DNA from 3 places in the Mesorhizobium sp. LMG17149 genome. Region 2 is predicted to be linked to each of the others. Evidence: riboswitches for the same ligand, from Rfam matches in the RefSeq annotation. Region 2 holds a riboswitch; each other region holds the start of a gene.
What was found. Region 2 has a riboswitch for cobalamin ahead of NP945_RS23585 (CbtB domain-containing protein). Riboswitches for the same ligand answer to the same signal wherever they lie in the genome.
Positions count from the first base shown of each region.

Region 1: another riboswitch for cobalamin. It lies ahead of NP945_RS03440 (ABC transporter ATP-binding protein); the one in region 2 lies ahead of NP945_RS23585 (CbtB domain-containing protein).
Region 3: another riboswitch for cobalamin. It lies ahead of NP945_RS13630 (aromatic ring-hydroxylating dioxygenase subunit alpha); the one in region 2 lies ahead of NP945_RS23585 (CbtB domain-containing protein).

Region 1 covers NZ_JANIFL010000002.1:39,621-42,887, reverse strand. Annotated here, with positions in the region: gene NP945_RS03450 (DSD1 family PLP-dependent enzyme) at 1-20, shown strand, start outside; gene NP945_RS03445 (AraC family transcriptional regulator) at 25-858, opposite strand; cobalamin riboswitch at 1,114-1,321, shown strand; gene NP945_RS03440 (ABC transporter ATP-binding protein) at 1,483-2,271, shown strand; gene NP945_RS03435 (ABC transporter substrate-binding protein) at 2,321-3,267, shown strand, end outside.
Region 2 covers NZ_JANIFL010000010.1:217,052-220,318, forward strand. Annotated here, with positions in the region: gene cobU (bifunctional adenosylcobinamide kinase/adenosylcobinamide-phosphate guanylyltransferase) at 1-305, opposite strand, end outside; gene NP945_RS23580 (CbtA family protein) at 298-1,089, opposite strand; gene NP945_RS23585 (CbtB domain-containing protein) at 1,105-1,284, opposite strand; cobalamin riboswitch at 1,320-1,517, opposite strand; gene NP945_RS23590 (MFS transporter) at 1,583-2,782, opposite strand; gene NP945_RS23595 (heparan-alpha-glucosaminide N-acetyltransferase) at 3,005-3,267, shown strand, end outside.
Region 3 covers NZ_JANIFL010000005.1:307,681-310,947, reverse strand. Annotated here, with positions in the region: gene NP945_RS13650 (ABC transporter ATP-binding protein) at 1-279, shown strand, start outside; gene NP945_RS13645 (DUF680 domain-containing protein) at 357-593, opposite strand; gene NP945_RS13640 (DUF680 domain-containing protein) at 661-861, opposite strand; gene NP945_RS13635 (DUF680 domain-containing protein) at 933-1,130, opposite strand; cobalamin riboswitch at 1,640-1,842, shown strand; gene NP945_RS13630 (aromatic ring-hydroxylating dioxygenase subunit alpha) at 1,957-3,204, shown strand; gene NP945_RS13625 (hybrid-cluster NAD(P)-dependent oxidoreductase) at 3,230-3,267, shown strand, end outside.

The sequences.
Region 1 (3,267 bases), on a different contig from region 2:
CGGCGTTGCCGATGGCCTGACCGACTACGCCTTCACCGGTATCCAGATCTCCAGCCCGCCCTTGCCGCTGCGCGGGTCGAATTCGGGGCCGTAGCGTTCGAATTCCGGCGCGTCCGCGATCTCATGCCCGGAGGCCGGCAGCCATTTGTTCCAGATCGTGTTGACCGTCCGGCGGATGGTCGAGATGTGTTCGCGGTGGGCAAAGACCGCATATTTCTGCGCCGGCACCCGCACCCGGTAGAAGTCCCTGGGCAGGTCGGAGAAGTCAGACACTTCGACGCCGGCGATGTAGTCGAAATTGCCGGCATCGTCGCCGTTGACGCAGACGCCATAGGCGACGTCGCCGGTCTCGCCCGGAATGTTGCCGATATAGGGGCCGAAGCGCTGCCACTGCATCGGGATGGCGGCGCTGGTTTCGCAGCTGTAGCGTTCGCCGAGGCCGGCGATCAGGAACGGCCGGCTGGTCTCGAAACGCGGCGGTTCGAGATTGGTGAGGAGGGACTGGTCCATCAGGATCGGCTCCACGAGGTCGAGCTTGTCGAGTGTGCCCTGCGCGCGCACCAGTTCCGGCGTGGTGCCGAACTGATCGCGGAAGGCACGGGTGAACGCCTCATGCGAGTTGTAGCCGGCGTCGAGCGCGACGGCGAGGATGTCGGGCGCCCCGCCCGCCAGCTTGCGCGCCGCCTCGGTCAGCCGGCGTGAGCGCATGTAGCCCATCACCGACCGGCCGGTGGCGGCGCCGAAGGCGCGCGTCACATGAAAACGCGACACGCCGCTGCTTTGCGCGACATCATCAAGCGAGATCGCCTCCGGCAGATGGCTTTCGACGAACCACAGCGCTTTCTCGGTCGGGTCCATTTTCTCCTCGCATTGGCCAGATCATCCTGCCGTTTCCTGGCGCGGCCAGTTTGATCGAAATTGCGCATCCCGTGCAATCTGCGCCGATGCCGGTCGCCATCCGGCCAACCGCCCCATGAGCTTTCGCTTGACAGCGACCGGCGTCATCTCTTAGGTATGTTATATTATTACATAAAGAGAGCATGCGATGCCTGTTTCCCTTAGCTGGCCCACCACTCCGTCCGAGAAATCCATTGCGAAGCGATCGGCGCAAATCTACGCTGAAGCGGTGATGGTCCCCGAGTCGAAAGGCGAGGGGTGAAAAGGGAACACGGTGAGGCCTGCTCAGGTCGAGACCGTGGCTGCCCCCGCAACTGTAAGCGGCGAGCAAAATCCGTGAATGCCACTGGCCGGCAAGGCTGGGAAGGCTGGATGGCGCAACGACCCGTGAGCCAGGAGACCTGCCATCACTGAGTTGACCGGACGGGGTGTGCCGGGAGGAAACGCGAATCCCGGTCTTGTCGGCCGGTTCGCCAGCTTCCTTCCGTCGCCAGTTTTGGAAAGTGACGGAAAGTTGGACGGCTCCATCCATCGCATCGTCGTATATACGCTTTGCCGTCCCGGCAAGCCGGCGGGCAGCAGCCGATGACCGTAGCGCTTCTCGAAGCCCGTGACCTCTGCGTCACGGCGAATGGGCGGGATCTGGTTCAGGCGGTCAGCTTCTCGGTGGCCGCCGGCGATCGCCTTGCCATCATCGGTCCCAACGGCGCCGGCAAGACGACGCTGCTGCGCATGCTGTCGGGCATGCTGCGTCCGAGCTCCGGCGAGGTGAAGCTCGGCGGGCGCCGCCTGGACAGGATTTCAGCCGCCGAACGGGCGCTGCACATTGCCGTGGTCGGCCAGACCGACCAGCCCGATCCGCGGCTGGCGGTGATCGACTATGTCGAGCTTGGCCGGGTTCCGCACGCCGGGCTGCGGCGTAGGAGCGAGGAGCGCGAGATCGTCGTCGATGCACTGCGCCGGACCGGCCTGCTGCCGCTATTTGGCCGCACCATCGGCTCGCTGTCGGGCGGCGAGCGCCAGCGCGCCCAACTTGCGCGCGCCATCGCCCAGCAGCCAAAAATCCTGTTCCTCGACGAGCCGACCAACCATCTCGACCCGCGTGCCCGCGGCGAACTGCTCGACCTCGTGGCAGGCTTCGAGATGACGGTGATCGCGGTGCTGCACGATCTGGCGCTGGTGGCACCGTTCGCCACCAGGGTGGCGGTGATGAACCATGCCCGTCTGCAAGCGCTCGCCGCACCGCGCGAAGCGCTGACCCAAAAGCTGATCCGCGAGATTTTCGGCATCGATGTGCTGCGTCTGCGCCATCCGACCGAAGACCGCGAACTGACGGTGTTCGATGTGCCGAACCGTGCCGCGCCGCCGACGTGATTGAAGCCATTTCGTAGTCGACCCAATCCCATCCACAAGGAGCAAACCCGTGAAACGCCTGGCCCTTTCGCTTGTCCTCTCGCTGCTGGCCTCGACAGCCCTGGCCTTCCCGGTCACGGTCGACAGCTGCGGCAAGCCGCTGACCTTCGATGCACCGCCGAAGCGCGCCGTCATCCAGGATCTCAACATGGCCGAGATGGCTTTCGCGCTGAAACTGCAGCCGTCGATCGTCGGCCTGACCGGCATCACCGGATGGTACAAGGTGGGTCCCGAATTCAAGGCCGAGCAGGGTTCGATCCCGGAACTGGCGCCGAAATATCCGACGCTCGAAAACCTCGTCGCGGTCGAGCCGGATTTCTTCTTCGCCGGCTGGTATTACGGCATGAAGCCGGGCGGCGAGGTGACACCCGATACGCTTGCCCCGCACGGCATCAAGACGCTGGTGCTGACGGAAAGCTGCGTCCATCTCGACAAGAGCCGTCCAGCCGCCTCGATGGACCTGCTCTATGGCGACGTCGAAAAGCTGGGCAAGATCTTCGGCAAGGAGGCCGAGGCGGAGAAGCTTGTTGCCGGCTGGAAGACGCGGCTCGCCGACATCACCGCCAAGGTCGGCAACGGCAAGGCAACGCGAGTGTTTCTCTATGATTCCGGCGAGGACAAACCGTTCACCGCAGGCAAGTTCGCCATCCCCAGCGCCATGATATCAGCCGCCGGCGGCGACAACATCATGGCCGACATGGACACCAGCTGGGGCAACATGGACTGGGAAACGGTGGCGTCGCGCAATCCGCAATTCCTCATCCTGCTCGATTACCAGGATGGCGGCGGCTACAAGAAGCTGCTCGATTTCCTGAAGGTCCATCCGGCCATGAAAGAGACGGACGCGGTCAAGAACGAGCGCTTCGTCGCCCTGCGCTATGCCGAACTGACACCCGGACCCGCCAATATCGAAGCGATCGACAAAATCGCCAAGGCCATGCATCCGGAAGCGTTTTG
Region 2 (3,267 bases):
AAATCGTGTTCAGCCAGCATGTGGTTGGTCAGCCACAGCGTCAGGCAGTCGACAAGCACCGGCCGATCCTCCGGCAAGGCGGCAAGCGTACCGGAGAGATCGAGCGGTGCGTCGATGGTCGTCCAGCCTTCGCCGCGCCGCGATCGGTGCAACGCGATGCGTTCATGCATCTCGTCATCATAGGCTTGCGCCGTGGCGATATAGGTCCAGGGCGGCGGCAAGGCGGTCGCCAAAATTTCGGCGTGCGCGCTCTTGCCGGAGCGCGCACCGCCGATGAGGAAGGTCAGTGTCTTGCGATCAGGCAAAGCTGTCGCGCAGGCTGGTCGCGGTGCCGGTGAAGCGGCCACGCACCACACCGACGACGGCGCCGAGCACCAGCCAGAACACCAGATTGGTCACGGTCACCGCCACCACGAACTGGTGATGCAGCCCTTCCGGAATCGCCGTCTCGTAACTGCCGGGCTGCGGCGCACCGACAACATGCGGCGCGACGATCAGCAGGACGGCAAGGATCGCCAGCGGCAGCGACTTGCGGAACGCGATCAGGCCGAGACCGGCGGCGGTCGCCGCCACCGTCGCCCACCACCAGATCTGGCGCTGGGTGAGATCGGCGGCCGGCATGGCCGGCAGTTCCGGCGGCAGGCCGAGGCCAGGCGCCAGCGTGAACACGGCGAAGCCGGCCAGGCCCCAGAACACGCCCTGGCGCCAGCCACCGATGCCGCCGGCGAATTCGGAGACCGCGACCAGGATCAAGGCGAAGCCGATGCCGGTGACAATGTTGGCAAGCACGCTGAAGGCGAAACGCTCGAAACCATCTGCCGGCGCCCAGCCTTCGTCTGCCGGAGCGGCTTCCGCCGCCGGGGCAGCAGAGCTCATGGCATCTCCCGCCGGTGCAGTTGTGCTCATGGCATTGCTATCCGTTGCGGCCGGAGCGGCATGGTCATGGTGATGCCCGCCGCCCGCCTGTTCGTAGACTTCCGCCTTCAGGATCAGCGGCACGGTGGCATAGGCTTGCAGGCAGGCGAGGACGACGCCGGCCACGAGCCCTGCGATCGCCGCGATGAACACGACGTTGCGAAACAGGTTCATGATGTCAGCCCCTCGTCAGTGGCAGGGAAACGCCATCGAATGGCGATAGTCGTGAGCCGCATTGTGGACCGCATCGATATGCGAGAAGCCGACAAAGCCCATCACGAAAACGCCGAGCAGCGCGGCAAGAGCGAGCTGCATGAAGCGCGACTGCGAGGAGACGGAGGTGCCGAGGGAGACGGAAGCGGTAGTCATGTCTTGTCCTTTCGCCCTCCACCCGAGGGCATCGAAGTCAGTTTCCTGTCGCCGGCAGGTCTCCTGGCTCACGGATCAGCGTCCTTCCCCACCTTCCCGAAGAAAAAATCCTCAGTGGTTTATGGAGAGGACTACCGCACACAGTTGCGGGGGCAGCCACGGCATTGGGCGAAATTCGCCCTCACCGCATTCCCTCTTGGCTCCAAAATGGAACCGGCGACAGCGGTGACTATAGGCAGAATCCTCGCTTCCGGCAAACCAAATTCCGCCGGTGACCATTGCGAATGCGCCATGAAGGTCAAAGTGATTTCGGCAGATAGCGCCACGTCACAAAGCCGCAGACCGCCGCCAGCAGACCGAGCGTGACGAACACCGAGCCCAGGCCGAAGAAGGCCAGCGCCACCGAATAGACCAGCGGCGGCGTCAACTCGGAAAAGTCGAGATAGGTGCGGTAGACCGCTGCCATCTGAGATCTTTCATAGGAGCGCACCGAGCGCATGAAGGCGGTCGAGCCGAGGGCGTCGAGCGCAATGGTGAAGAAGGCACCGCAGAGCAGGAAGGCGCCGGTAAGCAGCGGCACGGTTTCGCCGACGAAGCCCGCCGCCAAAAGCGCGGCCGACATGGCGAAATAGGCGAATGTCATGGTCCCGCGGCCACCAAAGCGCTTTCCTGCCTTGCCCCAGAAAATCGCCATGAACAACAGCGCGTTGCCGGCCGAAACCAGCAGGCCGCCGGCCAGCTTGCCCTCACCTGTGATGACCATGAACAACGGCCCATAGACGAAGAACGTCGTCCAGAAGCAGGAGCGGCCGAAGGCGATCAGCCAAGCCAGCCTGAGCCTGGGCTGCGCCACGAAGCGGCCGATATTGGCGAGCGGATTGACGGGGCGCGTCTTGCCCGGACGGATAGACTGGTTGTCGCCGAGGCGGTAGGTCCAGAACAGCGCCAGCAGGGCAAACGCGAACACCGCGACCGCACCATGCGCGGCATAGATGCCGAAGCGCGTGTAGAGGAAGATGCCGAGCGTCGGCCCACCGGTCCAGGCCAGCATCGACCACGCCATGCGCAGCGATTCGGCCTGCATGAAGTCGGTCTTGCGGATGTGGTCCATGATGTAGAGATTGAGCGTGATCGACAGCGCGCTGGCGCCCATCACCCGGCACAGCATGCCGGCCAGTTGCCCGGCAAGCGTGTCGGTGACGAAGAACAGCGAGCCGACGGCCAGCAGGCAGGCGCCTGATGTGTAGACCCAGCGCCGGGCAAAACGGCGGATCAGCATCGGCATGAACAATGTCACCGACAGGCCGAGCATCGCCACGACTGTGTAGAGCATCGACACGATCTGCTCGTTGTGCAGGATCTCGTAGGCCTGGATCGGGATGACGCTCGACACCGTGGCACGGGCGAAGGATTCGACCGCATAGAGCGACGCGAAGGTGCGCGCGTCCGCGGCCTTGAGAGCCGGCAGCCAGATCGGATGGCGCACATGGGTGGACATTGCTTTCCCCGAAGCAGATTCACCGGGTCAAATCTGACGTGGCGATCCCAGCGCCAATAAGAGGAAACCGACGCGCATCCGGCAAAAGCGAAGCCGGCCAAAGGCTTCCCTGCACTGGCCCAATGCCGCGGCTGATCCGGGTTGTCGGCAGAGTTGCCGGTCTTCTTTTGTCCGGGGCAACCGTGATAGTCCTCCAGCGGGGCTGAATCAGAATGCGAGACCATGAGCATCCAAACGCCGACCGCACCCGTTCCGGATCGACCAAAGCGCATCGTCGCCATCGACATCGTGCGCGGCATCGCGCTGATCGCCATGGCGAGCTACCATTTCACCTGGGATCTGGAGTTCTTCGGCTACACCGATCCCGGCCTGACCGCCTTCGGCTGGTGGAAGATCTACGCGCGTTGCATCGCTTCGACTTTCCTGTTCCTGGTCGGCGTCAGTCTGTACCTCGCCCATGGCCGACAAATCCGCTGGAACGGCTT
Region 3 (3,267 bases), on a different contig from region 2:
GTGAGTTTTGGCGTGCGGCCGGAGGACCTGATCATCGCCAGCGGCGCGGACTATCTGTTCGAGGGGACGGTCGACTATGTCGAGCAGCTCGGCGAGGTGCAGCTGGTCTATGTCGACATCGGTCGCGCCGACCTGCCGCTGGTGACCAAGCTGCCCGGCAATGTCGAGGTCAAGCGCGGTTCGACATTGCGGCTGAGCGCCAATGGCGAGGACCTGCATATCTTCGACACCGATGGGCGGTCGTTTGCCCTTCATGAGGCTGAAGCGAAGGCGGCCTGACGCAGGACCGCGTCTTGGACGCAAAAAGAGCGGCGGGCCAGGCCCGCCACTCTTTTGTTGAAGATCAGCTTCGGCTGTTAACGGCCAAAGAGATTCCGGTCGCTGCCCTGAGGGGCGGACTTCTCTACGTCGCCCGACGAATTGAGCAGCTTCTCGACGAGGCCACCGCTGTTGCGGACCGAGCTCGTATGCGCGCTGTCAACCGAGGTAACCGCAGGCTGATTGGCGCCGTTGGAGCCAAAGTTGTCGCTGCCGGCGAAGGCACTGCCGGTGATGGCCAGAACGGCGGCGGCAGCAATAAGGATCTTGTTCATTTTAGTCTCCTGAATTCTGGATTTCGCCAGACGGCAGACACAGCTGCCGTCGCTTGCGAAATTGGTTTTAGCGACCGAAGAGGTTACGGTCGCTGCCCTGAGCGGGTGTCTCGGCAGCCGGTTCCGAGGTCTTGGTGGAAGCCGTGTACGACTGGTCCACAGCGGCGGCAGGCTGGTTGGCGCCGTTCGAACCGTAGTTGTCGCTGCCCGCGAAAGCGCTGCCGGTGATGGCCAGAACGGCGGCGGCAGCAATGAGGATCTTGTTCATCTTAAATACTCCTGAATGTCTGAATTTCGCCAGGGCAGCGGGCGAGCCCGCCGTCGACTGGGAATCGGCTGTTAGTTGTTGCCGAAGAGGTTGTGGTCAGCACCCTGGGCAGGCGCCTGAGCAGCCGGTTCCGACTTCTTGGTCGAAGCGGTGTACGAGCTGTCGACAGCAGTGGCTGCCGCGGCGTTCGAACCGTAGTGGTCGCTACCAGCGAAGGCGCTGCCGGAAATCGCCAGAAGGGCTGCGGCAGTGAGAATGATCTTTTTCATTTTTGTACTCCAGTATCGTCTTTTTCCGTCCGTCTAGCGGCGTGTCTTGGAAATGAAATCGCGTCGTTCGGACAGCCCCGATGTGGGAGGGCAACCCCGCCTTTTCCAATCACGAAGTTGTTCCGTGTGGACCATGAATCCACACCTTGAAATTGTGCCAGGGGAATCTAGAGATACATTTTTCTTCTTTATATCAGCATGTTAAGTTTAACCAGCCGATGGATCACTGACTGTTTCAAAGGCCCGGCGTTCACACCGTCCTGCACGCACCGTCAACAGAAACGAACCGTTCGGTTCGATTTTAGGTCAAGCTAATAGTCACTTTTCGAAACCGTTAACCTTTTTTGACCCCCGCCAAGGGTCGGATTCGGGAAGATCGCAGCCGGCAAATGGCCGCCCGGGAGGCGGGATTTCGGCCCGCGACGATCTGCGGTGACGTTTCGCATGCCGTGTCGCGCCGCATGGATACGATGTCGTTTTCATGCCGACGGCGCGCCAGCGATCGTGGTTAGATCATACCCATCTCAGGTGCCGCTTCGTGACGACGAGGCGGAGAATTGGGAAGCCGGTCAGAATCCGGCGCTGCCCCCGCAACGGTGGTGGAGTTCAAGTCGCAACGGGAGACCACTGGGCAACTGCCTGGGAAGGTGTCGCGATGGTCCGCAAGGACAACTCCAGAGCCCGGAAACCAGCCCGAGATTTTTAGACTCGACTGATCGCGGTGGGCGGTCAAGAGGTGGATAGCGCTGTCCGGCACCTAGCCGGCCTGCGTTTCAATCCTTCCTCCATCACCACCAGTTCAGTCCTTAGAAACTGAGGACAGGACATGGATACCCGCAACGACATGCTGAGGCTCCTGAAGGGGCGCCGGCAAGGCTTTTCGCTGGAGCAGCCCTTCTACACCGATCCAGACTACTTCAAGCTCGACATGGAGCTGATCTGGTATCGCGACTGGCTGTTCATCGGCCATGATTGCGAACTGCCGAAGCCGGGCAGCTACATCACCGTGCAGATCGGCGACTATCCGGTCGTCCTTGTCCGCGACCAGCAAGGCAAGATCAACGCCTTCCACAATTCCTGCCGCCATCGCGGCAGCCGCGTGTGCAACGCGGAAAAGGGTACGGCGGCAAAGCTCGTCTGCCCCTATCATCAGTGGACCTATGAGCTGGACGGCCGCCTGCTGTTTGCCCGCCAGATGGCCGACGGTTTCGACAAGAGTGATTTCGGCCTGAAGCCGGTCGCCTGCGAGAGCGTCGGCGGCTACATCTTCATCTGCCTGGCCAGGGAGCCGGCGGATTTCGCGCCGATGCGGGCGATGATCGAACCTTATCTTTTGCCGCACCGTTTGCGTGAGGCAAAGATCGCCTTTGAGAGCACGATCATCGAGAAGGGCAACTGGAAGCTGGTCTGGGAAAACAACCGCGAGTGCTACCACTGCGTCGCCAATCACCCCGAACTGTGCAAGACCTTCCCCGAGGCTCCGACCGTGACCGGCGTCCAAGGCGCCGACAGCGACCCTGAAATGGTCGCGCACTGGGCCAGATGCGAGGCATCAGGCTTGCCGAGCAAATTCCGCATCGATCCGGCAGGGCAGTACCGCGCCACCCGCGCGCCGCTGCTGCGCGATGCCGTCAGCTACACCATGACGGGAAAACGGGCGGTCCAGAAGAACCTGTCCGACAGCGTTTCAACCGACCGCATCGGCTCCTTGCTGCTCTACCACTATCCGACCACCTGGAACCATATCCTCGGCGACCACGCCGTCACCTTCCGCGTGCTGCCGATCAGTGCCACGGAAACCGCGGTGACGACGAAATGGCTCGTCCACAAGGATGCGGTCGAAGGCGTCGACTACGACCTCGCTGAGCTCACCCATGTCTGGACCGAGACCAACGACCAGGACCGCCGCATCGTCGAGGAAAACGCCTTCGGCATCCTGTCGCCGGCCTACGAACCAGGCCCCTATTCGGAGCTGCATGAGGGCGGCGTGATCCAGTTCGTCGAGTGGTACGCGTCGTTCATCGGGCCGCGCCTTGCCGAAGGCGGCCGGCCGGCCCTGCGCAGCGTCGCCTAGCTCAGGGGACAAGAGGATGAATGCGATGACGGACCTTGGCCTCTATCGCCATCTCGACCAGAT